Regions from separate parts of the Rummeliibacillus sp. TYF-LIM-RU47 genome, predicted to be linked through region 2. Evidence: predicted binding sites of a transcription regulator. Region 2 holds the regulator's gene; each other region holds the start of a gene.
What was found. Region 2 encodes LexA, which represses DNA repair genes until DNA is damaged. Its sites were predicted from a motif close to CGAACATATGTTCG; they were not measured.
Positions count from the first base shown of each region.

Region 1: a site for LexA is predicted at 1,367-1,380, ahead of uvrB (excinuclease ABC subunit UvrB). Genes of this name have one in related genera too.
Region 3: a site for LexA is predicted at 3,061-3,074, ahead of F0527_RS00535 (Y-family DNA polymerase). Genes of this name have one in related genera too.
Region 4: a site for LexA is predicted at 3,966-3,979, ahead of parE (DNA topoisomerase IV subunit B). Genes of this name have one in related genera too.

Region 1 covers NZ_VVIR01000001.1:539,828-547,706, reverse strand. The annotation lists gene uvrB (excinuclease ABC subunit UvrB) at 1-1,294, opposite strand, end outside; gene F0527_RS02565 (competence protein ComK) at 1,742-2,302, shown strand; gene F0527_RS02560 (YhjD family protein) at 2,292-2,645, opposite strand; one part of gene prfB (peptide chain release factor 2) at 2,865-3,890, opposite strand; one part of gene prfB (peptide chain release factor 2) at 3,892-3,963, opposite strand; gene secA (preprotein translocase subunit SecA) at 4,228-6,735, opposite strand; gene hpf (ribosome hibernation-promoting factor, HPF/YfiA family) at 7,126-7,695, opposite strand.
Region 2 covers NZ_VVIR01000001.1:956,322-964,200, forward strand. The annotation lists gene F0527_RS04635 (rhodanese-like domain-containing protein) at 28-327, shown strand; gene F0527_RS04640 (methionine gamma-lyase family protein) at 431-1,690, shown strand; gene F0527_RS04645 (MerR family transcriptional regulator) at 1,888-2,271, shown strand; gene glnA (type I glutamate--ammonia ligase) at 2,307-3,641, shown strand; gene F0527_RS04655 (DUF2247 family protein) at 3,932-4,531, shown strand; gene F0527_RS04660 (hypothetical protein) at 4,708-5,016, opposite strand; gene F0527_RS04665 (GNAT family N-acetyltransferase) at 5,468-5,968, shown strand; gene lexA (transcriptional repressor LexA) at 6,118-6,732, opposite strand; gene yneA (cell division suppressor protein YneA) at 6,900-7,214, shown strand; gene F0527_RS04680 (YneB family resolvase-like protein) at 7,211-7,867, shown strand.
Region 3 covers NZ_VVIR01000001.1:91,179-99,057, reverse strand. The annotation lists gene F0527_RS00550 (L-threonine 3-dehydrogenase) at 1-399, opposite strand, end outside; gene F0527_RS00545 (hypothetical protein) at 639-1,274, shown strand; gene F0527_RS00540 (YolD-like family protein) at 1,379-1,717, opposite strand; gene F0527_RS00535 (Y-family DNA polymerase) at 1,778-3,034, opposite strand; gene F0527_RS00530 (carbon-nitrogen family hydrolase) at 3,437-4,225, opposite strand; gene F0527_RS00525 (glycine C-acetyltransferase) at 4,391-5,590, opposite strand; gene F0527_RS00520 (YczE/YyaS/YitT family protein) at 5,659-6,315, opposite strand; gene ybaK (Cys-tRNA(Pro) deacylase) at 6,389-6,871, opposite strand; gene F0527_RS00510 (hypothetical protein) at 6,886-7,305, opposite strand; gene F0527_RS00505 (DUF7010 family protein) at 7,585-7,879, opposite strand, start outside.
Region 4 covers NZ_VVIR01000001.1:1,517,905-1,525,783, forward strand. The annotation lists gene acnA (aconitate hydratase AcnA) at 1-2,233, shown strand, start outside; gene F0527_RS07705 (acyl-CoA thioesterase) at 2,369-2,791, shown strand; gene F0527_RS07710 (HesB/YadR/YfhF family protein) at 2,853-3,140, opposite strand; gene plsY (glycerol-3-phosphate 1-O-acyltransferase PlsY) at 3,156-3,758, opposite strand; gene parE (DNA topoisomerase IV subunit B) at 3,999-5,972, shown strand; gene parC (DNA topoisomerase IV subunit A) at 5,969-7,879, shown strand, end outside.

The DNA of each region.
Region 1 (7,879 bases), 420 kb from region 2:
CGATTTGGCCTTCAATTGGACGTACATCGATTTCTGGATCAAGCAAGCCAGTCGGGCGAATAATTTGTTGAGCCATTTCAGGTGTATGTTCCAATTCATAGGGACCAGGCGTTGCCGAAACATAAATTGCATTATGAATATGTTTCTCAAATTCTTCAAATTTCAGCGGCCTGTTATCAAGCGCGGACGGCAGACGGAATCCGTGTTCTACTAGTACGTTTTTGCGTGCTTGGTCTCCATTATACATACCACGGATTTGCGGCAATGTAACATGGCTTTCATCAATGACAAGCAGAAAGTCTTCCGGGAAGTAATCAAGCAATGTGTAAGGTGTAACACCAGCAGGGCGCAATGTAAGATGCCTTGAATAGTTTTCTATGCCAGAGCAGAAGCCCATTTCGCGCATCATTTCCAAGTCGTAATTCGTTCGTTGCTCTAAGCGCTGTGCTTCCAACAGCTTGTCTTCTTCTCGCATATGTTTTAATTGATCTTTCAGTTCTACTTCAATATTATCTATTGCTTTTAATAATTTCTCCTCACGCGTAACGAAGTGAGATGCTGGGAAAATAGCAATATGTTCTCTATCTCCAAGCACTTCGCCTGTCAATGCATCTACTTCTCTAATGCGGTCAACTTCATCCCCGAAAAATTCAATACGGATACAGTGTTCATCACGAGATGCAGGGAAAATTTCGACTACATCTCCGCGCACTCTAAAGGTACCACGCGTGAAATTTATATCATTTCGTTCATACTGGATATCTACGAGTTTGCGGAGCAGCTGGTTGCGTTCAATTTCCATCCCTGTACGAATGGACACAACCATTTCACGGTATTCTTCCGGGTTCCCCAAGCCATAGATACAAGAAACCGATGCAATAATAATTACATCATCTCGTTCAAACAAAGAGGAAGTGGCAGAGTGCCGCAGTTTATCGATCTCATCATTGATGCTGGCGTCCTTTTCAATGTAGGTATCGGTTTGTGGCACATACGCTTCCGGTTGGTAATAATCATAATAGCTGACGAAATACTCGACAGCATTATTTGGAAAAAACTCCTTAAACTCGCTGTAAAGTTGCCCTGCGAGCGTTTTATTATGCGCAATGATCAACGTCGGCTTTTTCACTTCTTTGATAACGTTTGAAATCGTAAAAGTTTTCCCCGTTCCTGTTGCGCCAAGAAGTGTTTGATGCTGTTTATTTTGTCTAACGCCTTCAACCAGTTCTTTAATCGCTGCAGGCTGGTCGCCACTCGGTTGATATGCGGAATGTAATTCGAAATCTTTACTCATTTGGTTCCTCCCCGTTCCTTAAAACTCATAGACATATTTTAACATAGCTACTCACAAGTATCCAGAAATAAGCGAACGTACGTTTTATTGTTTAAATAAAAAAACCGCTCCATCTGAACGGTTTTTAATTTTTAAATTGAATGATAACAGTCACAGTTTTCGACTTTGGGGGCTTTTACTGAGAAAGTAAAACAAAAATAGTTTAATTTTACCCTCATATGGCCCAAGCAAAGTATTCATTCTACCAACAAAAAGAGAAGAACGACCAATGATATGTCACTTTTCTCTGTTTTATTTCCTGAAATGCTTTTTGTTAGTATAGGAAAAACAACATGAATATGCAATCTTTTTTACTTTCTCATCTATCTATAGAAATAGTGTAGTTGAGATCATTATATACCCGTAAATTTAATCTTTGAATCCACCAACATACTAGGAGGAATAAAAATGGAAATTATAAAAATTCATGAATTTTATCTAACACCGGATATTTGCATGCTTAAGCCTATTTTGGTAGACAAACGAAATTATTCACTTGTTATTGAGCTCAATCGTCAATACATCGTCTCGTGTACTGTGACCCGATTGATTAATTATATTTGTACTTCACTCGGCACTTCATTGGACGTATCACTGGAATATTCAAATTACGTATTTAGCAAAGTAAACGAACATGCTAAATCAGACACGATTATTAAACTACCTATCATCTTAACGGCTCTTTTACAGCCATATATTTTCTTTCCGACTGCATCACCTAAGAAAAAGCATAACGCATGGATTTTGTGGCAAAATTTTAGAGGACATACTATGATGAATAAACAAGAAATGGGCTTATATTTCAAAAAAGGAGTTTATATAGAGGAACAATTAAGTTTTACAACACTTTCAAGGCAGCAATATTATGCTTCCATCCTTTATTTCCGTCATATGGACGAGGTGATCAATAGGCATCAAAAAATGGACAATCGTTCAATTATAGAGCGCGGCTTGTTTCTTATGACTTAGATAAATAGTGAGTTAACAGTTCTTCCACATGATTGCGCAGCCGAATATTCGAGTACCGGCGGCAATCTTGGGCTCTTTTATTGATAAAAATGTATTCGGAGAATAGATCATCTCGCTCCCCGCGGAATACTTGCAGCTGATGCATAGCCAAATAACGTTTCGTCTCAGCCAGTTCTTTGTGGACTCGCTTGGTCGTCTGTTCAAGCAGCCTTATATAGGGTTGTTTTAATTTAAAATGCCCTTGCTCAAATTCTTTGCTATCACGCTTTAGAATTTGCAGCACCATTGGCAAGTAAATGGCCTGCTCTAACCTATGAATTGCTTCATTCGATAAATTCAACATCGCCAACAACCTCCATAGAAAACAAACGTTCTTATTTTATTTTATATTCGAGTTGCTCATTTAGCAAGCAAAATTAAGAACAAACGTTTGGTATGTTTTGGCTCAATACCTAAAATAGAAAGAGACAACACCGCTACTAGCAAAAAATACGCCCGTTCAGATGAGACCTTGCAAAAGTCTATCCACTCGGGCGTATTATTTATTCACAACTTACAGTTTTTATAATTGTGAGCGCAAATATGCATTAATAAACTGGTCAATATCGCCATCCATCACCGCTTGGACATTACCGGTTTCTGTGTTGGTGCGATGGTCTTTCACCATTGAATACGGATGGAATACATATGAACGGATTTGGCTACTCCATCCGATTTCCTTCTGTTCACCGCGGATATCATCTAGCTGAGCTTGCTGCTCTTCTACTTTTAGCTGATACAATTTCGCCTGCAGCATATTCATCGCTTTCTCACGGTTTTTAATTTGTGAGCGTTCAGCCTGGCATGCCACAACAACCCCTGTTGGCAAGTGAGTAATTCGGACAGCAGATTCTGTTTTATTGATATGCTGACCACCTGCGCCTGATGCACGATAGGTATCTACTTTTAAATCTTCTGAACGGATTTCAACAGCAATCTCATCGGTAAACTCCGGCATGACATCTGCAGACACAAAGGAAGTATGTCGACGTCCAGCGGAATCGAATGGTGAAATACGTACAAGACGATGGACACCTTTTTCGGCTTTCAGGTAACCGTATGCATTATGTCCGCGAATCGCAAGTGTAACAGATTTCAACCCTGCTTCATCGCCTGGCAAGTAGTCTAATGTTTCTACTTTGAAATCATGTTTTTCTGCCCAGCGCGTATACATACGCAAAAGCATAGATCCCCAATCTTGAGACTCGGTACCGCCTGCGCCTGGGTGAAGTTCCACAATGGCATTGTTTTGATCGTAAGGATCGCTTAAAAGCAATTGCAGTTCGAAATCCTCGGTGCGTTTTTTAAACTCATCCATCTCGTTAAAAAGTTCTTGCTGCAATTCTTCATCTGGTTCCTCTTTTAATAAATCCAGTGTCATTTCAAGGTTTTCCTGCGTTTCAACTAATTCGTGAAATTCGTTGACGATTTCTTTTAAACCTCTGGATTCACTGATAATTTTTTGCGCATTGTTTTGATCATCCCAGAAAGATGGCTCAAGCATCATTTCATCCAATTCTTGAATCCGCGCCTCTTTGTTTTCTAAGTCAAAGAGACCCCCTAAAGTCTTCTAATTTTGTGGACGTCCCATCAAGGTCGTTCCGAACATCTGATAATTCCATCATAATTTGTTCCTCCAATTACATTAAATATTCAATAACTTATCACGCATCTTAGTCACTTTTCAACAACTAAGGCTGAATGTTATTCACTGTAAGTATAGTTATAGAAGGGATAAGCTTCTATAACTATAGCTATGAAAAGACATAAAGGAGTTGTTCAAAGTTTGAACAGCTCCTTTTGCCAATTACATCATTCACTTTAACCACATTACGGGCAGTAAGAGCTCATCAGTGGGAGATAAAGAATCCCACTATTTTTACTCTTTATACAGCGCCGTGGCAGTTTTTATATTTCTTACCGCTACCACAAGGGCATAAATCATTACGACCTACTTCTTGCTGTTTACGGACTGGCTTGCGTTTAGAAGTCTTTTCATCGGTTTTCGGATTTACCGCTTCACCCTTCGCTACTTCTTCACGTTCAAGATTACTACGGATTTCTGCTTTCATTGCATATTGAGCGACGTCAGAACGGATTGCTTCTACCATTGCTTCGAACATCGCAAAGCCTTCTGATTGATATTCACGAAGCGGATCTGTTTGAGCATACGCACGTAAATGAATACCTTGTCGCAATTGGTCCATTGCATCGATGTGATCAATCCATTTAGAGTCAATTGCACGAAGCAAGATAACTTTCTCAAACTCGCGCATGCGGTCTGGCGTAAGTTCTTCTTCTTTTCGGTCATATTCTTTTTTCACTTCAGTGCGAAGGAATTCAATGATTTCTTCTTGTGTTTTCCCTTTGAATGAATCGACAGTAGCAATGCCTTCTGGTAGCAAATTAGCACCTACAAAACTTGCTAGTCCTGTTAGATTCCATTCAGTTGGATTTTCTTCAGTTGTATATGAATGAACTGCGCTAACTAGTACTTCGTCTACCATTGATTCGACTAAGCCACGCATATTCTCTGTTTCCAATACCTCATAACGCTCTTTATAGATAATTTCACGTTGTTGACGCAAAACATCATCATATTGCAATAAGCGTTTACGCGCATCGAAGTTATTGCCTTCTACACGTTTTTGAGCAGATTCAACGGCTTTGGATACCATTTTCGATTGGATTGGCTGTGTATCGTCCATCCCTAATCTTGTCATCATGTTTTTCATGCTTTCAGAACCGAAACGTTTCATCAATTCATCTTCCAAAGAAAGATAGAATTGCGTGATACCAGGGTCACCTTGACGTCCAGCACGGCCTCGCAACTGATTATCAATACGGCGTGATTCATGACGTTCTGTACCAATAACGGCTAATCCGCCTAAATCTAGTACGCCTTCGCCAAGTTTAATATCTGTACCACGACCAGCCATGTTTGTTGCAATAGTTACAGCGCCTTTTTGACCTGCTTCTGCAACAATCTCTGCTTCGCTCTCATGGTTTTTCGCATTCAAGACATTGTGCGGAATACTGCGTTTTGCTAATAAGTGCGAGATTAATTCTGATGTTTCGATAGCAACTGTACCAACAAGTACTGGCTGCCCTTTTTGATGACGGTCTGCAATTTCATTTGCCACCGCTTCAAATTTACCTTGCATAGATGCATAGATTAAATCCGGACGGTCATCACGTGCAATTGGTTTGTTAGTCGGAATCACAACAACATTCATATTATAAATATTGCGGAATTCCTCTTCTTCTGTTTTAGCTGTACCTGTCATACCAGATAACTTTTCATACATACGGAAATAGTTTTGGAACGTAATAGTCGCCATGGTCATAGACTCGTTTTGAATTTCCACGCCTTCTTTTGCTTCAATGGCTTGGTGTAATCCTTCTGAATAACGGCGGCCTTGCATAATACGTCCTGTAAATGAGTCAACGATTAATATTTCACCGTCTTGTACCACATAATCAACATCCAAGTGCATACTAACATGCGCTTTTAACGATTGGTTGATGGCATGGTTTAGACCAACATGCGTTAAATCAAACAAGTTATCAATATTGAAAGCTCTCTCTGCTTTTTCAATCCCTTGTTCTGTCATTGTAACGCCTTTAGTTTCTACATCATAATTGTAGTCTTCATCTTGTTTCAATGTGCGTACAAACGCGTTTGATTGTTTGTATAAAGCAGCTGATTTATTCGCTTGACCAGAAATGATTAAAGGTGTACGGGCTTCATCGACTAAGATGGAGTCCACTTCATCGATTACTGCATAATGCAGCGGGCGTTGAACACGTTCTTCTTTATAAAGCACCATGTTGTCGCGCAAGTAGTCGAAGCCAAGTTCGTTGTTTGTGCTATATGTGATGTCACAAGCATAAGCTTCTCTTTTTTCATCTTTTGACATGTTATTCAAGTTCAAGCCAACTGTTAAACCTAAAAATTCATATAATGGGCGCATTGTTTCAGCATCACGGCTTGCTAAGTACTCGTTGACTGTAACAACATGCACGCCTTTATGAGTAAGGGCATTTAAGTAAACAGGTAAAGTGGAAGTCAACGTTTTACCTTCCCCTGTCTTCATCTCAGCAATATTCCCTTCATGAAGCGTTGCGCCCCCCATTAATTGAACTGGGTAAGGGTACATGCCTAAAACGCGTTTAGATGCCTCACGAACAACTGCAAAAGCTTCAGGGCGAATTTTATCTAAATCTTCGCCGTTAGAAAAACGTTCGTAGAATTCATTCGTTTTTGCTTTTAATTCTTCATCTGTTAATTTAGCCATATCTTCAGCAAATGCATCGACTGCACTTGCAACTTTTTCTAAGTGTTTTAATTCTTTTTTATTTGGATCAAAAATTTTATTTAATATGCTAGGCATTGATTTTCACATCCTATATAGTCTCAACCTTCATTTTAACACTGTCTGAACGTTTAAAGCAAATGAACAATTAGTAAAAATCTATTATTCCTAAACAAATAATACAAGGAAAAAAGATATACAGAATTGAAATTTACAAATCTATTCAGGGTGATGAATTAAATCATCTACTGTGGCCGTTCACTTAACATATAACAGTAATGATAACTTAACAGTAAAGTAAATAAATTGAAAAATCAATCTTTAATTTCTTTTAAAAGAAATACATAGAAGGAAAGGTTGGATTTCGAAAATTGATAAGGAAGGATATCACATAAAAGCCCAGCTGAGCAAACATTAGGTTGCTCCTGCTGGGCTTATCAAAAACGCAAATACTATGAATTTATTATCTTAACTAGTTTCAATCAGTCCGTATTTACCATCTCTGCGTTTGTATACGATATTTGTTCCGTCTGACTCTGCATCTGTGTAAATAAAGAAATCATGGCCAAGTAAGTTCATTTGTAGAATGGCTTCCTCTTCGTCCATTGGTTTCAAGGAAAGTTGTTTTGTACGGACAACTGATAGTTCTTCCTCTGAATCATTCGGATCAGCTACTGCTCCAGGGGAATTTTCAGTCTGAACATTTGCAAAGTAAATGCCTACTCCTTCACGATCGCGGAATTTGCGATTGACTTTTGTTTTATGCTTGCGAATTTGACGTTCCAACTTGCCAATAATCAAGTCAACTGCAGCATACATATCATCATTAGCCTCTTCTGCACGTAAAGTTAAACTTTTCATAGGAATTGTTACTTCTACTTTCGTACTCTTGTCATTGTAAACCTTTAAATTTACATGAGCAATCGCATTAAGATCTTCATTGAAATAGCGTTCTAATTTTTGAAGCTTTGTTTCAACGTACTCTCGAATTGCTGGAGTTACCTCAATGTTTTCACCACGAATGTTAAATGTTAGCATGTAAACTCCTCCTTTAATCAACCATACTAATATTATTCTACAATGCCCGTTAAAACCCTTCTTAAAACACATAATTAATTAATTTTTTTTGATGTTGTTATTGGGTTCTGCCACTATTTTGTCTTATTTCCACTAAAGTATATTGCTTGGGACTTAGATATAGAACAAAATAATATATTTTTGA
Region 2 (7,879 bases):
ACTTAAAAATTATTGGAGGAATTATTTATGAAAACAATCACACCTGAAGAAGTATTAAACAAATTAGATGCGAACGAAGATTTACATATTGTAGACGTTCGAGAAAATGAGGAAGTGGCTAATGGTATTATTCCTGGAGCAAGCCATATCCCGCTTGGTCAAATTCCAGAGCGTATGGAAGAGTTAAATAAAGAAACCCCTTATATCTTTGTTTGCCATGCAGGCGGACGCAGCTTCAGCGCATGTTCTTACCTTGAAGGGCTTGGTTACGATGTAACAAATCTTGAAGGCGGCATGAGTGCTTGGGAAGGCGAATTGGAATTTTAATTTTTATATGGAAAGAGGACGATCACAGCTTTGTGCATCGTCTTTTGCTATTTAAACAATAATAATGATGATTGGGATTATTAGAGAGAACGGAGTAGAGAAAATGGCTTACAAGTCACCATTAACACATGAAACATTGATGCTAGCAAAGAAAATTGAAGAGAAGGTTAAACCCTACTTTAACCGTGCGGATGAAATGGCTTTTTATAATCAACAAAAAGTACTTTCTGCCTTTCGTAATAATAATGTCAGCGAACATCATTTCCATCCTTCAACAGGGTACGGATATGATGATGAAGGGCGTGATAATCTAGAGCGTATCTATGCTGAGACATTCGGAGCGGAAGCGGCGCTTGTTCGACCTCAAATTATTTCGGGTACACATGCCATCACTCTTAGCCTTTTTGGAGTGCTGAGACCAGGTGATGAATTGATGTATATTACAGGACAGCCATATGATACACTTCAGTCTATTGTGGATGGAGGAGATCAAGACACTGGCTCATTAAAAGACTTCAATATTAGTTACCAGCATATTGACTTATTGGACGATCAATATATTGATTGGGATCAGGTTGAAGAGAGAGTATCTGATAAAACGAAAGTAATTGCTATTCAGCGTTCTAAGGGTTATGCAACGAGACCATCGTTTACGATCGATCAAATCGCTGAAATGATTCAAAAAATCCGGTTGATTAAAAGTGACGCCATCATTTTTGTAGACAATTGCTACGGTGAATTTGTGGATGCAGTAGAACCTACTGAGCTGGGTGCAGATCTTATGGCAGGCTCTTTAATTAAAAACCCTGGCGGCGGTTTAGCAAAAGTGGGGGGTTATATTGCAGGTAAGGCGAAATATGTCGAACAATGCGCATACCGCATGACTTCACCTGGTATTGGAGCAGAGGCAGGTCCATCTCTTAACGCATTGTTAGATATGTATCAAGGATTCTTTTTAGCTCCTCATGTAGTGGCTCAAGCATTAAAAGGAGCTATATTTACTGCTGCTGTACTTGAGGATATTGGGATGTCTCCATCGCCGCGCTATGATGCAAAAAGGACAGATTTAATTCAATCAGTTTCATTTAACACGCCAGAGCAAATGATCCAATTTTGCCAGGCTATCCAAAAAAATTCCCCTGTCAATGCACACTTTGCACCTGAACCTGCTCCTATGCCAGGGTATGACGATGATGTGATCATGGCTGCAGGTACATTTGTACAAGGAGCCAGTATTGAGTTATCAGCGGATGGTCCGCTTCGCCCTCCATACACTGCCTATGTTCAAGGTGGCTTGACATATGAACACGTAAAGTTTGCGATTTTAAGTGCAGCTCAACAACTTCAAAGCACTAAAAGGTAAAAACAGAGCTATTAAGAGATGATAAAACACCCTTCCGATTATGAGGAAGGGTGTTTTTTATATTTCCTAGATGGAAAGAATACGTATTTTAAAACAGGTTAATTAAGTTTTAATTTACATGTTAGAAAACCTAACATGTTGTTGACAGTAAAACTAACATGTTATAAAATTAACTTGTGAAAGGTGAGGTGAAGGATTTGAATAAAGAGATTAGAAAGACTATGCCTTTGCTGCCAATTAGCATTGTGATGCAACTAACTGATTTAACCGCTCGTCAAATTCGCTATTACGAAGAACATGAGCTTATTATTCCAGCAAGAACTGAAGGGAATCGCCGGATGTTTTCATTAAATGATGTTGATGATTTATTAGAGATTAAGGATTTATTAGAACAAGGCATCAATATGGCTGGAATAAAAAAAGTATTTGAAATGAAAAATGAACCGCTTGTTACCAAGCAATTGAAGAAAGAAATTACTGATGAAGATTTAAGAAGGATTTTACGAGAAGAAATGCGTCAAGCGCAAAGTATGCAAAAAACCTCTATCCGACATGGAGATTTATCTCGTTTCTTTTCATAACACCTAAAAAATTCTACATATAGGGAGAGATTTCATTGGGAAAGTTTACAAAAGATGATATTCGTAGATTGGTCGTAGAAAAAGAAGTGAATTTTATCCGTTTACAATTCACAGATGTATTAGGATCTATTAAGAACGTAGAAATACCTGTAAGTCAGCTAGAAAAAGCGTTGGATAATAAAATGATGTTCGATGGCTCGTCTATTGAAGGTTTTGTGCGTATTGAAGAATCTGATATGTACTTATATCCTGATTTAGATACATTTATTGTATTCCCATGGACAATCGGCAAAGGTACAGTATGCCGCTTTATTTGTGATGTATACAGTGCAGATGGTACACCGTTTGCAGGAGACCCAAGAAATAACTTGCGTCGCATATTAAACCGTATGAAAGAAATGGGCTTTACCAGCTTTAATTTAGGACCTGAGCCTGAGTTTTTCTTATTTAAATTAGATGAAAAGGGCGAACCGACACTTGAACTAAATGACCATGGTGGTTACTTTGATTTAGCACCAACAGACTTAGGAGAAAATTGCCGTCGTGATATTGTGCTTGAGTTGGAAGAAATGGGATTCGAAATAGAAGCATCACACCACGAAGTAGCACCGGGCCAACATGAAATTGATTTTAAATATGCAGATGCAATTACAGCATGCGATAACATCCAAACATTCAAATTGGTTGTAAAAACAATTGCTCGTAAACACGGTTTACATGCAACGTTTATGCCTAAACCATTGTTTGGTGTGGCTGGATCTGGGATGCATTGTAATGTATCTTTATTTAAAGGGTCAGAAAATGCTTTCTTTAATCCGAAGGGCGACCTGCAATTGAGCGATACAGCGTATCAATTTATGGCTGGGGTATTAAAACATGTCAAAGGCTTTACAGCTGTGACAAATCCAACAGTGAACTCTTACAAACGATTAGTGCCAGGTTATGAAGCTCCATGTTATATTGCTTGGTCAGCACAAAATCGTTCTCCGCTTATCCGTATTCCGGCATCTCGCGGTCTATCTACTCGGATTGAAGTACGTTCAGTTGATCCAGCGGCAAATCCTTATTTAGCGATGGCTGTTATTCTAGAAGCGGGATTAAATGGTATTGAGCAACAGTTGACACCGCCACCTGCAGTTGATCGAAATATTTATGTGATGAATGCAGAAGAAAGACTAGAAGAAGGCATTGGTAATTTGCCGGCAAACCTAGACGACGCATTGCACGCACTTGCTGAAGATCAAGTCATTCAAGGTGCTTTAGGAAAGCATATTTATGCTAATTTCCGTGAAGCAAAAGAAATAGAATTTGATTTCTTCAGAACACAGGTCCACCAATGGGAACGTGACCAATACATGAAAACTTACTAAAATAAAAAGCGCTGGGATTCAAAGTCCCAGCGTTTTTCTTATGTATTGATAGTTGTCTATTATGCATACAGGATTTACAAAATTTGAAAAGAATATAAAACAGCAAAAGGTGTAAAGAAAAGTAAATTGATAAAAGGAAGGAAAAACATTGAAAGAGAAGAAGGTATAGTTCATTATACAATTAATAGAGAAGGACAAATCACGCATCAAATGCGATACCGGGTACAACAAGCTATTGGTTAAATACCTAAGGGTAGTTTATTTTGTCGAAAAGGAGATGAATGATTAATATGATAGATTATCAGAGTGAAGAATTTATTTTAGATATGCCAGAGAACTCGTTAAATTTAAATATTCCGTATGCTTTCTTTATAGATCATGCCTCTTTAAATTGGAATGAATTAAATTTTGGATTAAAAAGTCAATATATTTCTCTAAATTATGCTATTGAAAAAGCAGTATCAGAGGTATCAATTAATGGTAATACTTCAAATACGCTATTTGAGCTTGCTTCACTTTTTAATAATGAAGAAGACTTAGCTGAAAAGCATATTAATGTTTTAATAAAAGAGAAAATAATTGATTCAATGTTATTGGAAAATAAACAATTCATGATTGACTGTAAAAACAAATATCTTTATATTGCTTTATTGTGGTTGTATCAAAACCCCAAAAAATATAATCATCCGAAACGATACGACTCAGAATTAAAAGAAATAGACTATAGTACCAAAGTTTATGATGTTATTTGGGATTTTAAAATACCTTCAATACCAGCTCGTGATTTTCGATATTTCTCGATGACTTTTGAAGTAACAGAGAAAAATCAAGAACTATTTTTAAATAGATGGAATCAGTTTTTAGAAGAACAAAAACAGATAGTCAAATAATTTTTAATAAAAAATGCGATACCAAAATAAAATAATACTAACAATAAACTCAATTTTATGTCGTAGGATCCTAATATCTTTTACATGTTGAGGTCTATTTCTATTTAGTCACAGACAACTAAAAAACTAAATACCATAACACTCTATCAGGATTAGCAAGTCACCCATTTCAATCTTTAATAGATAAAGACGATCTCTATATTCTTAGTATGCTTCGAGAAAATCTCTTTTAATGAATTATTAGCGATTTTAACATTAAGCAAAAATTCATTTGTATCATTAAAACTATCAGAAATACCCTTACTCTCGGTATCAGAACCTGGAAATACTTCTAAAAGTAAATATCCTTGAGAGCTATTTGCTATATAGTATTTTGTTTTATGATAGGAGAATTCAACTTCTCTTCCAGTTGCCAAGTAATGTTGTAGAACTTCCAAGTCAATATAAGAACCGTCATCATTTTCTGAAGTTTTAAAAGTATCCATCTTCAAACCCACCTCTGTCACTTTTTGATATTAGTCTTGCTTACTTCACCCAGATAACCTTAATCCTAAACAATAATAGTAGCCTTATCACGTTCATACTTAAGCGCTTCGGAAAACAGAAATGTTGTGTTTTTGCTTCACTCAATTGTCGAGAGATATTTTTGCGCAACGGATGATGTGTTAAACCATCTGACTGTTAAATCTAAAAATTTATAACCCTGTATTTACCTATATTATACACTGTAATATATTTACTTATATTGATTAATGGAAGTTTTTAAGTTTTATTACAATTATGTATGGCGCTAGAATGAAAAATCAGGATGAGTAGAGTTTATTACTGGTGAATACTTTGTACAACATATTATGAGAATAATCGTATGATATGTGACTATGTTTTGATTGTGCAAGGAGGTAGTGGATTGTATTAAGAGAGGAGAAAAAATAGAAAATGATTGAATTACGAAAAATAACTGGAGATAACATAGAGAAAGTAATAGCACTTGAAGTTGAAGAAAACCAAAAAGACTTTATAGAAACTACTAACCTAAGAAGCTTTGCAGATGCTCATATGTTGAATGCAGAAGGGATACCTGCTACACCTTATGCCATTTATGCCGATGAAGTGGTGGTTGGATTTTTGATGTATATTTATGATACGTTGGATCACGAATCGTTTGAGAAGGAAGATTTTTACGGCAAGAAGAGCTATTTTATTTGGCATATTATGATTGGAAAGAGTTACCAAGGGGAAGGATATGGCAAACTTGCATTTGAAAAAATGTTGAAGGAGATCGTAACGTGGCCATATGGTGAAGCAGAATATATAGCTCTCTTTTATCAAACAAGTAATATCAAAGCTAAAACATTATACGCTTCATTTAAATTTGAAGATACAGGTATTATTCAGGGTAAGTCCATGTTGGCGATTAAAAAGCTAGTTGAGAAATAAAAGAAACACGCAATGTTTTCATACTGCAAAATAGCACTTTAAGTAGGCGCAAAATAATCCTAATTTAACACCCGCGCTATCTGTTTTGTGTTTATAAAAAAACAATCAGTCTACAGGTAATATAATAGACTCGATTGTTTTTTTAATTATCAGTATATGTTTCGATAAAGACCAACAACTTTACCAAGAACAGCAACGTTTTCAACAATTATTGGCTCCATAGAGGAATTCTCTGGTTGTAAACGGAAGTGTCCCTTTTCTTTATAAAAACGTTTTACTGTTGCTTCGTTCTCCTCCGTCATAGCTACTACGATATCTCCATTATTGGCAGTTGCCTGTTGTTTGACAATCACGTAGTCTCCATCGAGAATTCCTGCCTCTATCATAGACTCACCCATGATTTCAAGCATAAAAATATGGTCATCTGATCCACCGTAAGTGTCAGGAATAGGGAAGTACTCTTCAATATTTTCGATAGCGGTGATAGGTAACCCGGCAGTTACTTTCCCAACTAAAGGAACATGCATAACACCCTGTTTGGTAACATTTCCTTGATCTAAGATTTCAATAGCGCGCGGTTTTGTCGGGTCTCTGCGGATCAGCCCTTTGCTTTCCAATCTATTCAAATGGCCGTGGACAGTTGAACTGGAAGCTAAACCTACTGCTTCGCCTATTTCTCGTACAGAAGGCGGATATCCTTTAGTGCGTACTTCTTCTTTTATAAATTCCAATATATCATCTTGTCTTTTTGATACCTTTTTCAATTTGCTCACCCTCTTATCAGCAATTTTCTTTAATTGTTAAATGAAGTATAACATGTCTATTAAATGGATGCAAACATAGGTTCGAAATTTATTTGACAAAAACGCATGTTCGTATTATATTGAATTATATAAACTACGAACAAACATTCGATGAAGGGGAGATCCTTATGAACTGGATTAAAAAAAATCGAAATACCACCTATTTATTTGCATTCATATTCGCGATTATGGTTATTCTTATGGTTATCAATCGGGATACAACTAGCTACACAAACATAGAAGTCCAAGAAGGAGATACTTTATGGTCGCTATCTGGACTTTATAAAGGGGATTTATCCAAAAGTGAGTGGGTTTCTTTAGTGAAAGATAAAAACAATATTATTGACGGACGCATTATAGCTGGTCATACTTTATCTATTCCTGCGTACAAAAAAACTAACACGAATAAAAAAGGAATAGAGTTGGCGAGTGAAAATGAATGAATAGAGGGAAAGAAGCAGTATTATATTGCCGTGTAAGTACAGAAAAAGAATCCCAAGATTCTTCGCTAGAACGGCAAGAAAGTGAACTAAAAGAGTTTGCCAAAACAAAAGGTTATAATGTTATGAGTGTATTTAAAGATCGGCATAGCGGCTATGACGTAGAACGCGAGGGACTCATGGATTTGCTGGATTATATTAAAGAACAACATATTACAGCATTGTTTGTGCAGGATGAAACGCGATTAGGACGTGGGAATGGTCGCATGGCCGTATTACATCTACTTAATAAAATGGAAGTGACTATTTTTACTCTTAATAATTCAGGCAATATCCAGCTGAATGAAATGGATACAATGTTGCTTGAAATATTGGCACTAGTAGAGGAATATCAAAGGAAATTACATAATGCCAAAATACGTCGTGGGATGAAAAGGGCTGTACAAAACGGCTATAGGCCTGAAAATAACTTAAAGGATCGGGGCAATCCAGAAGGTAGAGAAAGAATTGATGCTCCAATTGAACAGATTATTCAATTGAGAAATAAAGGGCTAACATTTGAAGAAATCACTGCTACTTTAAATGGATTGGGCTTCCAACTTAGCAAAGCAACAGTACATAGACGCTATAAAGAATTCGAAGAGCACAATAATTAACTGTAAACTGTC
Region 3 (7,879 bases), 870 kb from region 2:
ACGTTGTAATGTATCTTGAGGCGTATTATTTTTCGGTGTTGATGGGCCAAACGCGCCGATAGAACTTGGCGTAAAGAATTGCATATTTAATTCGCGTGCTACTTCAAGAGCATTCACAAGACCGCCCATGTTTAAATTCCAAGCGAACAATGGTCTTTCTTCAGCTGTTGCTGACAATAATGCTGCCATATGCATGATTGTATCTGCTTCAAAATTCTTCGCTAATTCATGCATACGTTTTGCATCTGTTACATCTAATTTTTCAAATGGCCCTGCTTGGTTTGCACTCTCTTTTATATCTGTAGCTAGTACATTTTCGGTACCATATTCTTTTCTTAGCTTCGCCACTAATTCTGAACCGATTTGGCCAGACGCGCCTGTTATCATTATTCTTTTCATTGTATAATCCTCCCTCTATTACATACAATTGCTTTTTCCGACAGTACAATTTCCCTTCTCAAAAACATTTGTATTCTCCCAGTGTACAAATAAACCCATTAGCACCTATTATTTAAAGTAATTTTCCGAGTTTATTATATACTGTATTTCTAGAAAGCACAACTAGTGCTTATCCACTGATTTCTTCTGGGACTTTTCTTGAATTTTCATTTATACTAAACGAAAAAAGGAGTGAACGAATGGAATTAGTAAAATTAACGCTTATTTATTTATTCGCCATCCTAGCATGCTCTTTTCTGCTTTTAATGGATATTCCTACATGGCTAATCGTAATTTTGCTTATCTTATATGTATTTATGTTTACACTTTATCCCCACTTCAATGCACTATGGTGGACAAATAATCTAAAAAAAATTGACCGCTTCCTTAAAAGGAACAAGCAAAAAGCATTATTTGCCTATCCATACGCCATCGCCCATGAATCCTTAGCAGAACAAAAAGAAGCACTTCAACGAATAATTTCCACTCATCAACAGCCTTATATCAAACATAATTACGCATGCTTGCTTGCCCTACTAGAAGAACATTATGACCAAGCGCTGACTGAAGCAAAACAAATTCAGAAAGAGCCTTATCAAAGCTATATGATTGCCCATAGCGAAGCCCTGCTTGGAAATATCGAGAACGCACGTGAAATGCTTCCGCGGTTAACTGAAAAATGGATGGCTCCTTCAATTGAAAGTTTGATTTCTGCCAAGGAGAAAAATAAAGAAAACTTTAGCCGATACTCAGCTGAAGCAATCGAACATGCAAGAGGTGTACAGAAGTACATGCTTTATTATTCCTTGAAAGATATGAAAGAACTTCAAATGTGAAAGGGATTTTAGCAAACTCTGTGTGTACACCTAAAAAGCCACAAACGTTGAATCTATACGTTTGTGGCTTTTATATTTTATTTGATTATTATTATTTATGATTTTCACGCTAATATTTCCAAATGAATAATACAGTCCACATCCACCCAATGATTTTTAGAAAATGTATCTTGATCTTGGATTAACAGTTTTTTCTTTTCACTGTTAAGGTTGGCAATGATGCCTGTAAAGCTGCGGCTCGTTTTGTCATGCCATACTTCTACTACTACTTGTTTTTTGCTGTAGTATGCTTGAAGTACTTCCTCTTCTAACGCCTGCAGTGTCCATTCGTCATATGCAGGTTTTTTGATTTGCTTTAATTCACTTTGCCAATTTTTTAAACGGTGAACATGTTCCGGCAGCATCATAGCCGTCCACTTGATATTCCCTCGGTCGCGTAGCACTAACACACATCTCCTTTTTATCCCGTCTCGCATTAACAAGCTGTAAAATTCCCTCAGACTTTAGCGCTTGTGCCCTCCAAGCAATCCGTCGCGTCCAATTGCAGTACCTGCCTCTGTATACGAAACGGCGCGAAGGATAGCTGTCGAACCGTAATGTGCACGAAGGTGATCCATTGCAGCGCCGAGCTTACGACGTTTCCAGCGTTTTGTATCAAAGAGGCTAAGCTGTAGTGATTGTTCCGATTCTAATTTTGATATGCTGATGCTGATTTGTCGCACGGGACGTTCGTTGTAATGCTCTTCAAAAAGCTGCAGACATACACGATAAATCGCCATTGTATCATTGGTCGCTTCATCAATTGTTTTTGCGCGTTGGAAGCCTCCGCCAAAAGCATCGCGGCTATACGATATGCCCAATGTAATGGTGCGGCCCACTTTATAAGCTTCCCTTGCCCGCCTTGCTACATCCTCACACATCTCAAGCAGCACGATGAAGATTTCCTTTTTCGTATGGTAATCGCGTTTTAATATCTGGCTTTTGCCGAAACTGATTTGGCCTTCAACAATTGGTGCTTCTCCTACGGTAGATAAATCAATCCCCCATGCATGGTGGTAAAGCTGGTTGCCCATAATGCCGAACTTCTCTTCGAGTGCAGATAAATCAGCATTTGCTAAATCGCCCACTGAAAAAATACCCATGTGGTTTAGCGTTCGTTCGGTGCGGCGTCCAATTCCCCACATTTCAGATAGCGGCATAACAGGCCATAGCTTTTTCTCAACATCCTCAAAGTCCCATTTTGCAAAACCTGTTTTTTTCGCTTCTAAATCGAGTGCAAGCTTTGCTAGAAGCATGTTAGGTCCCATACCGACAGTGCTTGGAATTTCGAATTGCTTGTAAAGTTCATTCTGGATGGCACGCGCTGTTCGTTCTGGATCACCCCATAGCTTCTCCGTGCCTGTTAAGTCAATAAAGCTTTCATCAATACTGTAAACATGAATCGCTTCGCTCGGTACATAGCTCGTAAATAATTTAGTGATTTCAACAGACATGCGCACAAAGTACTCCATCTTTGCTTCAAACACATGGATATCGGGGTGCTTCGGAATTTCAAATAACCGAGTGCCCGTTTTTATTTGGAAACGTTTTTTCGCCATGGGAGATGCAGAAAGCACGATACTGCTTTGCTGCTCCAGATTACCAACAACGGCAACCGCTTCGTTCAGCACATTCAAACCAGCGAGTGTCGCCATGCAGCTCGCATAAAAACAACGCATATCTATACACATAATCGATCTATTTGGCATATTTTCATACAGCACAGCGAACTCCCTCCATTCAATAAAGAACATTTGTTCTAATTCTAAAATGAGACAAGTGAGATGACAAGTCATAAAGAGCATTTACCAAAATGTAACGTTTTATTTTCCATATAAAGTGAAACTTCATTCAGTGGGGGTTTTTTATCCCCACTGAAGGTTAGTTGAACCAATCGGGCTTTTACGGGCAGTTACCCCCCACTAAACTTCTCCTTTACATACTGCAGTTTTGAAGTGGGGGTCTTACTGCCCGTTAATGCGGGATAAAAACAACGAGAGGAATGTAGAAAGGGTTTGTGAATATATTATATTCGGTGAGGGGATGGATATACGTTTATATCCAAAGAGGCAGGTTCGAACAATAAAGTAAAAAGCGAGAGAAATAGCTTCTCTCACTTGAACTTACACCAGAATATCTTTATATAAATCAGGGCGCCGGTCATCATAGACAGGGATTTGTCCTCGCACTTCATCGACATTAGATAAGTCCACGTCAATAACAGCAAGCTCTTCATCCTCATTTCCCGTCCACAATACTTCACCCCAAGGCCCAATAATCATGGACTGGCCGTTGAAATTTTCTTTCTTGTTGCTAATTCGATTGACAGCTATAACAAAGCATTGATTTTCAATAGCTCTTGCTTGGAGTAACAATTTCCAATGATCAATTCTTGGCGTCGGCCATTGTGCTACCACGAACAACACTTTTGCCCCATTTAATGTATGAAGGCGCAACCATTCTGGAAAACGGATGTCATAGCAAATAACGCCCGCCGCCTGCAAGTCGCCTAAAGCAAAGTTGTTCTTTTCGCTTCCTGAGGATAAATGCAAATGTTCATCCATGAGGCTGAAAAGATGGACTTTATCATACTCTCCTACTAGTTTGCCCTCTTTATCGACAACATACATCGTATTGTAGAAATAATTATCTCTCTTTGTTGCCACAGAACCGCCGACAATATCGATGTGAAGTTCTGTGGCTAAATTTTGCAAGAAGTTCTTAGTTCTTTCACCATGGTCATCCGCTAATTCATTTAACTTTTTCAGCGCATAACCTGTATTCCACATTTCAGGCAAGACAACAAGCTTGGCTCCTTTACTAGCACTTTCGCGAATGAACTGTTCAGCTCTTTTAAAGTTCTTTTCCACATCACCAAATGCTACATTTAACTGAATGCATCCTATCTTCATGTTTGCGCACCTCCGTTTGAACTTTTCGCTCCCATAGTAAACTTTCAATTCTGAAAAATCTACATATTATTCTATCTTTTCTGAATCAAAAAGTATATAAAAACGAGATACTAGAAAGTCCTTTAACATAAAAAAATCCCGCCATAATGGCGAGATTTTAGGATATTAAGAAATAACACCAAGCTCTTTACCGACTTTTTCGTAAATCGCTAGCGCTTTATCAAGCATTTCTTTTGTATGGGCAGCTGTTGGCATATTGCGTACACGGCCAGTGCCTTTTGGAACGGTTGGGAACACAATCGATTTCGCATAGACGCCTTCTTCAAGAAGACGAGCTGAGAATGTTTGTGTTAATTTTTCATCGCCGATAATGCATGGCGTAATTGGTGTTTCTGAATGACCGATATTAAAGCCTAATTTTTTCAGGCCGGCTTTTAAGTAATCGCCATTTTCCCAAAGCTTGTCATGAAGCTCTGTAGAGTCCATCAGCATTTGAACTGCACGTGTGATAGCAGCTACGTCACCTGGTGGTAATGCTGTAGAGAATAAGAATGGACGTGAGCGGACTTTTAACCAGTCGATTAGGTTCTTCTTACCAGCAACATAACCGCCAACAACACCGATTGCTTTAGATAATGTACCGATTTGGAAGTCAATCTCATTTTGAAGGCCAAAATGTTTGACTGTTCCTTTCCCTTTGCCCATTACACCTGAACCATGTGCATCATCCACATATGTAATCAGATCAAATTCTTTTGCGATTTCTACGATTTCAGGCAATTTTGCCACATCGCCGTCCATTGAGAAGACGCCATCTGTGATGACCATAATTTTATTGTATAGGCCTGATTCTTTCGCTTCTTTCGCTTTTTGGCGAAGATCTTCCATATCAGAATGGTTGAATGCAATAATTTTCGCTTTTGATAGGCGGCAGCCATCAATAATAGACGCATGGTTTAGTTGGTCTGAAAGAATGGCATCATTTTTATCCATAACAGCTGAAATTGCAGCCATATTACAGTTAAAGCCTGATTGATAGGAAATCGCCGCTTCTGTTCCTTTAAACTCAGCCAATTTTTCTTCTAACTTCACATGCAAATCAAGCGTACCGTTAATTGTACGCACAGCGCCTGCACCTACGCCGTATTTATCAATTGCCTTTTTGGCAACTTCTTTTAATTCAGGATTTGTCGCTAATCCAAGATAGTTATTGGAAGACAAGTTAACTAATTCTTTTCCTTTAACTTGGATTACTGGACCATTCGCGCCTTCAACGGCATCGATTTCATTGTATAATCCTTGGTCGCGAAGCTGTTGTAAATTTTCGTTTAAGAATGTATTAAGTACGTGTGACAAAGTCCTCATCCCTTTCCTGCATATCTATATCGTATTGTAGCATAACTATTTTTAGTTTTGCATTTCTATACCAGCCACTACTGCTCTATGATTTCTTTTTCTACTTGCTTATGTTTACCGTCATCTATTTTCATACATTTTTTCAAAGCCTTCTCGCTATACCGAAGTGCTACCTGGATGATGGGCCCTAGTGCGAAGACCATTACAACCGTACCAATGCCGACAGGTCCACCAAGGAAGTAGCCGACGACTGCTACAGTGAATTCCATGAAGGTACGTGCCGAAGTAATGCTCCAGTCGAGTTTTTCAACAAGCAACAGCATCACGGTATCTCGTGGCCCTGCCCCAAAATGGGCCGGTATATACAGGCCACAACCGATAGCGATGAGAATGGTACCGAGAATAAAATCCATTAATTGAAAAGCGAAGTGATGCGGATCTGGCAAAAGCCAGTTGAAGAAATCAAGGAAGAGCCCGACCACAATCATATTAAGGAATGTGCCTATATGCGGCCATTGCCTAATACCAATCGAGGATAGTGTCACGATGAGAATGCCTATTATTTCCGACCATGTACCAATTGATAAACCAAACTGTTGATACAGGCCAATATGCAGCACATCCCATGAACCGACGCCAAAACGCTGGCCTTTTACTGTCAGTGCAATACCCAGCCCAATAACCATTAGGCCAGCGAAAAAGAACAGCAAACGCCACGTATTTACTTTCTTCACTTCATCCCTTCTTTCACCATTAGAAAAAGAAAGCCATGCATGAACATGCCTTCCTTCATTCATTACTTCTATTTTAAACTAGAGATGTGAATTTTGCATGTGCCGCTTTTGCTAGACTTTCCGGCGACAAGCAAATTTGCATACCAATCTTCCCGGCTGAAACAAATATTTCATCTAGTTTTTCTGCTGCGTCATCAATCCATGTAGGATACTGCTTTTTCATACCAATCGGCGAACAGCCCCCTCTGATATAACCTGTATTCGGCAGAAGCTCTTTCACAGGCAGCATCTCTATTTTCTTTTCGCCAACCGCTTTTGCTGCCTTCTTTAGATTCAGCTCAGAAGCTACAGGGATGACAAAAACATAGAGATTGCCTTTGCCGCTTGTTGCAACAAGCGTTTTATATACACTCTCCTCTGCCTGCCCAATCTTATGCGCCACTGCTACGCCATCAATCTTCCCGTCTTCCACTTCATATTCCGTTAATGTATAAGGGATTTTTTGACCATCCAACAAACGGACGGCATTTGTTTTTTGTATCTTATGTTTTGCCATAGCATTCTCCCCTCCTAAATGAACATGTAGATGGTTGGTTCAGCAAATTGAAAACCTTGTCTGGCCATGCTGGTTTGAAAAGTATAACGCGAAATTGCTTTTTCCCTTATGTGCTGCTTTGATGGTGCTTGCTCAAATGTAGACTCCTTGAGAGATGTATTCGTTATTTGAGTAACAGGATCATTATGTATGCGCCAGATGCTATTCTTTCCTATGTCTTTGCCCTTTTGGTTGCGGGCAGAAGCAGTATACTCTTCATTGTGCTCCTGATCTGTCTTTCCCGTCAATAAATTCAGCAACGTTTCAATAGATGGTCTCGGCTTATGATATTGAGCGTTCCTCCGGTAAGTCTCATCCGCTGTTTTATGGCGAAGCGCCCTCTTGCGGTTTTCTATATCCGTATACTGTTTTTCCAGAAGTGACGAAACATGCATGGCGACAACCTCCCCTTTTTATCCTAACTCTATTGTCGAATACGCTTACAAATAAGAGCTTTTTTTATCTTCATCTATTAATATATCAGAAAAGTGGAAATAGACGAATGGGGCTCAGAATATTTTTCCACTATTTCAAATTAAACTTGCAACCTCGATAGAAAACCGATAGTCTCAGTATTTGAAACTAGATTCTGGAGGAATAAAGTGTAACAACTAAAACCACAACAGCAACAAAGTTTCTGTATGTTCACCTAAAACGCCCAGTGTGTAACAATATTATTGGTCTCGTGCCATCCTAAGTAATCTCCTACCCACGGACAAAATCACAAGGCTGGTTATCCATAATATCAACATAGAACCCAAGCCAACCAATGTCCACCATGTGTTAATCTGATGCTGTCCAAGACTGGACCTCAATGGCACAAAGAGTAGTGTCACAATCGGAAGCAGACAAAGGAGCGTTCCTGTAACATAATAAGCCTTGACTTTGAAAAGGTAAGCAAGAGGAAAGAAGTGTACCCCAACAATTATAGCCATAATCGGAAAAAACCAATCGAAATGTCCAACAGTA
Region 4 (7,879 bases), 560 kb from region 2:
CAATTTCTTGAAATGGGCTCAAACAGCTTACGATAATTTCCGTGCTGTTCCACCAGCAACAGGTATCGTTCACCAAGTAAACTTAGAGTATTTGGCTCCAGTAGTTCACGTGAATGAAAATGCTGATGGCACTTACGAAACATTCCCAGACTCTGTTGTGGGTACTGACTCTCATACAACAATGATCAATGGTATTGGTGTTCTTGGATGGGGTGTTGGCGGTATTGAAGCAGAAGCTGGTATGTTAGGCCAACCATCATACTTCCCAATTCCTGAAGTAATTGGTGTGAAATTAACTGGCAAATTGCCAAGCGGTTCTACAGCTACTGACTTAGCACTTAAAGTAACTCAAGAATTGCGTAAAAAAGGTGTAGTCGGCAAATTCGTTGAGTTCTTCGGACCAGGCGTTTCTGCATTACCTTTAGCGGATCGTGCAACAATTTCTAACATGGCACCTGAATATGGTGCTACATGTGGTTATTTCGCAATCGATGATGAATCATTAAGCTACATGCGCCTTACAGGCAGAGACGAAGAACATATCAATATTGTAGAAGCTTACTTAAAAGCAAACAACATGTTCTTTGACCCAGAATTAGAACCTACTTACACAGATGTATTAGAAATTAACTTAGATGAAATCGAAACTAATCTTTCAGGTCCTAAACGTCCACAAGATTTAATTCCGCTTTCAGATATGAAAACACGCTACCACGAAGTAGTAGTGGCTCCAGCTGGCGTTCAAGGTTTTGGCTTAACTCCAGATGAATTCACAAAAACTTCAACTGCTAAATTTGCAGAGGGTGATGTTGAAATTCCAGCAGGTGCTGTAGCAATTGCTGCGATTACTTCTTGTACGAACACATCTAACCCTTACGTTCTAATCGCTGCAGGTCTTGTTGCGAAAAAAGCAGTAGAAAAAGGTTTAACTGTTCCTAAATGGGTTAAAACATCACTTGCTCCAGGATCAAAAGTTGTTACTGGCTACTTAGAAGATTCTGGTTTACAAGATTACCTAAATACACTAGGTTTCAATACAGTTGGTTACGGTTGTACAACATGTATCGGTAACTCAGGTCCACTATTACCAGAAATTGAAGAAGCAATCATGTCTAAAGATTTATTCGTGACTTCTGTACTTTCAGGTAACCGTAACTTTGAAGGCCGTGTACATCCTTTAGTGAAAGCTAACTACTTGGCTTCACCACCATTAGTAGTAGCTTATGCGCTTGCTGGTACTGTAGATGTAGACCTACGTAAAGATTCATTCGGTAAAGACAAAGATGGAAATGATGTATTCTTTGATGACATCTGGCCATCATCTGATGAAGTAAATGCCGTTCTTTCAAAAGTTGTTACACGTGAATTGTTCCAAAAAGAATATGAAACTGTATTCAATGCAAATGAAAAATGGAATGCAATTGAAACTTCTACAGATTCACTTTACGAGTTTGATGAGAATTCAACTTACATTCAAAATCCGCCATTCTTCCAAAACCTATCTGCAAAACCAGAAGCAATTCAACAGCTTATGGGTATGCGTGTGTTAGCGAAATTTGGTGACTCTATTACAACTGACCATATTTCTCCTGCTGGTGCAATTGGTAAAGATACACCTGCCGGAAAATACTTGCGTGAACATGGCGTAGAACCACGAAACTTCAACTCTTATGGTAGCCGTCGAGGTAACCATGAAGTAATGATGCGCGGTACTTTCGCAAACATCCGTATCCGCAACCAAATTGCACCTGGTACAGAAGGCGGCTTCACTACTTACTGGCCAACAGGTGATGTAGAGTATATCTACGATGCAGCAATGAAATACGCTAAAAACCGTGTAGGCTTAGTTGTACTTACTGGTAAAGACTACGGTATGGGTTCTTCACGTGACTGGGCAGCTAAAGGTACTAACCTTCTTGGCGTTAAAACAGTTATCGCAGAATCATACGAACGTATCCACCGTTCAAACTTAGTAATGATGGGTGTTCTACCACTTCAATTCGTTGATGGAGAAAGCTCAGAATCACTAGGATTGACTGGTGAAGAAACATTCTCAGTTAATATTACAGATGAAGTTAAACCTCGTGATATCCTAACTGTGACTGCTACATCTCCAGATGGCGATATTAAAACATTCAAAGCGCTTGCTCGTTTTGACTCAGAAGTAGAAGTAGATTACTACCGTAACGGCGGTATCCTACAAATGGTTTTACGTAACAAATTATCTAAATAATATGGTTCAAACAAGTGCACAATAATTTTGTGCACTTGTTTTAGTTTATAAGACAAAGGAGATTTAATGAAAGAAGAAAAGCTATGGAAGGATTTTCTCTCAAAATAACGGTATACTTAACATGAGGTGAACAACATGTTTGTAAGTGAAAAAGAAATTGAAATTCGTTATGCGGAGACAGATCAAATGGGCGTTGTATACCATGCTAATTATGTTATATGGATGGAATTAGGGAGGACGCAGCTGATTCATGATTTAGGCTTTAGCGTGACTCAATTAGAAGAAGCAGGCTATGTATCGCCTGTTATGAATGTAAATGTTAGCTACAAAGCTGCACTACGTTATGGTGAAAAAGCGATTATACGTACATGGATTGTATCACAGGAACGTCTTCGTACTGTGTATGGCTATGAAATCGTACATAGTGATGGAACGATTGCGGCAACAGCAACATCCGAACATATTGTGGTGAAAAAAGAAAATTTCCGACCTGTTGCTTTTGAACGGATTAATCCGGTGTGGTTTAATAAATATAAAGAAATTGCAGAAATCAAATAACTCTTGGATGAGTAGTTTAAAAAAGCATGCCCGAATTAGGCATGCTTTTTGCTTTCGTTATCTACTTGTAATCAAATTTAAGTTCATCTAATTGGCGATCTACATCTACATATAAATCATGGTTGTTAAAAAACCATGTATCGTCTTGCTCAATAAAAAAAGTAGTTCCATTATGCTCTAATACAACACTTGGATTAATTGGCGAGTCTTGACTCATGCCGAGAGAAAACCCTTCGTGGAAAGGATTTGAGCCACCATATCTAGCATAAAAACGAATGGTATCTCCTTGCGCTACATCCATTTCATCAGAAAACCACTGAAATGCTTGTTCAGACATGATAATTTTCATAAGAACACTCCTTTTTTATAACCATGTTACTTTTGGTTCAGTTCCCTTTTTTATGCGCGATATATTAGATCTATGGCGATAAAAAATAAAGACTACAATAATGGAAATAATGATAAGTAAAAGATATTCATTATATAAAATACCATAAATAAGTGCGTAAATAAAAGCTACAACAGCTGCAAACATAGATGCTAGACTCACCATTTTATACACTTTTAAGCAAAGAAGGAAGGCGATAAGGAGCAAGATAAAGATTGGCCAATGGTAGCCAAGTAAAATACCTGCAGACGTAGCCACAGCTTTGCCTCCTCGGAAGCCAGCGAAGATAGGGAACATGTGCCCGACGACAGCAATGATGCCAGCAACGAGTGGGTGGATACCACTTCCTTGGAAAACAGCTAGAATAGGAAGTATAGTTGCAAGTGTGCCCTTTAATATATCCATAAGTGTAACGGCTATACCCGCTTTTTTTCCAAGCGTACGGAAGGTATTAGTAGCACCTAAGTTTCCGCTTCCGTGCTGTCTGATATCGGTTTTATAAAAAACTTTACCAACCCATAAACCGGATGGGATGGAACCAATTAGATAAGCCAATACAACAACTAAAATACTATTCATTTAAAACTCCCTCCAACATTAGTAGTTGGTATTATTAGATTGTAATAATATTTTATCACGAGACTGTAAGCGTACACAATGACCAACTTTCTCAATAATTGCCGGTTCTTATTGTCCAATAGATTAAACGAATGATACAATAAAACCTGAGTCTAACTGAACAAGAAGTTGACAGTATCTATTATTGTGTATATGATTTATAAAAGTAGAACGGATGTTTGTGTTTAGGGGGAATATTTTTTGACAAATAAACAAACAATCACCTCTTATAGTGAAGATGATATTCAAGTATTAGAAGGTTTAGAAGCCGTAAGAAAACGTCCGGGTATGTATATTGGCTCTACAGACAGCAGAGGCTTGCACCACCTTGTATACGAAATCGTCGACAATGCTGTTGATGAGGTGTTAGCGGGTTTTGGCTCACATATTGTTGTGAAAATCCATAAAGATCAAAGTATTAGTGTAAGAGATTATGGACGAGGCATGCCAACTGGGATGCACAAGACAGGGAAATCAACTCCTGAAGTAATCTTTACCATTTTGCATGCAGGCGGTAAATTTGGTCAAGGTGGTTATAAAACAAGTGGTGGTTTGCACGGTGTAGGAGCATCTGTTGTAAACGCCCTTTCTTCATGGCTTGATGTAACCATTTACCGAGATGGCCATAAATACAGCATGCGCTTTGAAAATGGCGGTAAGCCCGTAACTACACTTGCTAATCTAGGCAAAACGAAAGAAACAGGCACATTTATTCATTTTAAGCCTGATCCAGAAATCTTTTCTACAACCAAGTATCAATTCGATACATTGGCTGAACGTTTACGTGAATCAGCTTTTTTATTAAAGGGCTTAAAAATAGAGCTTATTGATGAAGAAACCGAGCGACAAGAAGTGTATCATTATGAAAATGGAATTGAAGCCTTTGTAGCCTATCTTAACGAAGAAAAAGATGTATTGCATCCAGTTAAATATGTTGAAGGCGAACTAGATGAAATTGAAGTTGAATTTGCTTTTCAATTCAATGATGGTTATTCCGAAACTATCCTTTCCTTTGTTAATAATGTTCGCACGCGTGATGGAGGCACACACGAAACAGGCGCAAAAGCTGCAATGACGCGTGTGTTTAACGAGTATGCTCGTAAAGTCGGACTCCTAAAAGAAAAAGATAAAAATTTGGATGGTTCAGATATACGTGAAGGGTTAGCTGCCATCATCTCAGTCCGAATTCCTGAAAATCTATTACAATTCGAAGGTCAAACTAAAGGCAAACTTGGCACAGCTGAAGCACGTAGCTCTGTCGATGGTGTCGTATCCCAAAAATTAATGTACATTTTGGAAGAGAATGCGGAGCTTAGTGCATCGCTTGTACGTAAAGCTATTCGTGCACAGCAAGTTCGCGAAGCAGCACGGAAAGCAAGAGAAGACGCACGTCATGGTAAAAAATCCAAAAAACAAACCATCTTATCAGGAAAATTGACGCCAGCACAATCTAAGAATGCTGCCAAAAATGAATTATACTTAGTCGAAGGCGATTCTGCGGGCGGCTCAGCTAAACAAGGCCGTGACCGTACTTTCCAAGCCATCTTGCCTCTTCGAGGAAAAGTAATCAATACGGAAAAAGCAAAGCTTCAGGACATCATGAAAAACGAAGAAATTGCTACCATTATCCATGCAGTCGGTGCTGGAGTTGGTACAGATTTCAATATTGAAGATGCTGCTTACGATAAAGTTATAATCATGACGGATGCCGATACGGATGGCGCTCATATACAGGTATTACTCTTAACTTTCTTCTTCCGTTATATGAGACCACTTGTTGAAGCAGGAAAAGTATATATTGCCTTGCCGCCACTTTATAAAGTATCTAAAGGGACTGGGCGCAAAGAAGTAATTGAATATGCTTGGACAGAGAAAGATCTTCAACAAGCAATTAAGAAAATTGGTAAGGGGTATATTCTTCAACGCTACAAAGGCCTTGGTGAAATGAATGCTGAGCAGCTTTGGGAAACAACCATGAACCCTGAAACACGGACATTGGTTCGCGTTCAAATCAATGATGTTGAAAGAGCAGAAAAAGGCGTTGCCACATTGATGGGTGATAAGGTAGAACCACGAAGAAAATGGATTGAATCGCATGTGGACTTTGGCCTTGAAGAAGACAGTACGATATTAGAAAGCGAATTTATACAACATGATGGAGGGGATCTTACATGACGCAGTCAGAGATATTTCAAGACTTGCCTTTAGAGGAAGTCATCGGTGATCGCTTCGGTCGTTATAGTAAATACATTATTCAAGACCGTGCTTTGCCAGATGCAAGAGACGGTCTTAAACCAGTACAGCGCCGTATTCTATATGCAATGTTTATGGAAGGCAATACACACGACAAGCCCTTTAGAAAATCGGCTAAAACAGTCGGAAATGTAATCGGTAACTATCATCCACATGGTGATAGTTCTGTTTACGAAGCTATGGTACGTATGAGCCAGGACTGGAAAGCCCGCCACATGTTAATCGAAATGCATGGCAATAACGGTTCTGTCGATGGTGATCCGCCTGCTGCTATGCGTTATACAGAAGCCCGTTTATCTTCTATTGCAGCTCTAATGCTGCGGGATATTCAAAAAGATACAGTGGATTTAGTGCCAAATTTTGATGATCAAGATTTAGAACCAACTGTACTGCCTTCACGTTTTCCTAATTTATTAGTCAATGGGTCAACAGGGATATCCGCGGGCTATGCGACCGACATCCCACCGCATAATCTAGCTGAAGTGTTAGATGCAGTATTAATGCGTTTGAAAAATCCTCAAGCTACTGTTCAAGAACTAATGCAGGTATTGCATGGACCTGACTTTCCAACAGGTGGCATTATTCAAGGGGTTGACGGGATTAAAAAAGCCTACGAAACAGGCAAAGGAAAGATCATTGTTAGAGCTAAAGCAGAAATTGAGAAGCTTAAGGGTGCTAAAGAGCAAATCGTTATCACTGAAATTCCTTATGATGTAAACAAGGCAAATCTTGTTAAAAAAATGGATGAAATGCGATTAGATAAACGCTTAGATGGCATTGCAGAAGTACGTGACGAGTCTGACCGTTCAGGCTTACGAATAGTAGTTGAATTAAAGAAAGAAATCAGCGGAGAACCGATTTTAAAATATTTATTGAAAAATACCGATCTACAGGTTACATATAACTTCAATATGATCGCTATATACAATCGTCGTCCAACTATGATGAGTTTACAGATGCTATTAGACGCATACATTGCTCACCAAAAAGAAATTATTGTAAGACGATCTCGGTATGATTTAGATAAAGCTAACAACCGTTTACATATTGTAGAAGGGTTGATGAAAGCACTATCAATTCTAGATGAAGTTATCGCAGCTATCCGTGCTTCAAAAGATAAAAAAGATGCTAAGAATAATTTGCAAGAGAAGTTTGGTTTTACTGAAATTCAAGCGGAAGCAATTGTTTCATTACAGCTTTACAGATTGACCAATACAGATATCACAGAACTTCGGCAAGAACAGAAAGAACTTGAAGAAAAGATTCTTGAACTTAAGAGTATATTAGAGAGCGAGAAGAAGCTTGTGAGCGTGCTACAAAAGGAATTAAAAGAAGTGAAAAAAACGTTCCAAGAACCAAGACGCTCAGAAATAGAAGAAAAAATTGAAGAAATTAAAGTAGACTTAGATGTTTTAGTGCCAAGTGAAGACGTAGTCGTGACAGTTACTAGTGATGGCTATGTAAAGAGGACAAGTATTCGTTCGTATAATGCTTCAAATGGTGAAGATTTTGCCATGAAAGAATCCGACCATTTACTGTACGAGGCACAATTAAATACGCAACAGCATGTATTGGCCTTTACAAATAAAGGTCATTATATATTCCTTCCAGTCCATGAGCTGCCAGATATTCGTTGGAAAGATTTAGGACAGCATATTTCAAGTATAATTCCTTTAGACTCTGAAGAAAAAATTATAAATGTTGAAGGCGTTGCAGATTTTAATACCGATCAATATGTTGTCAGCATTACGAAGAATGGACAAATTAAACGAACTGCTTTGGCAGATTTCCAGGTACAACGCTATAATAAGCCATTTAAAATGATGAAT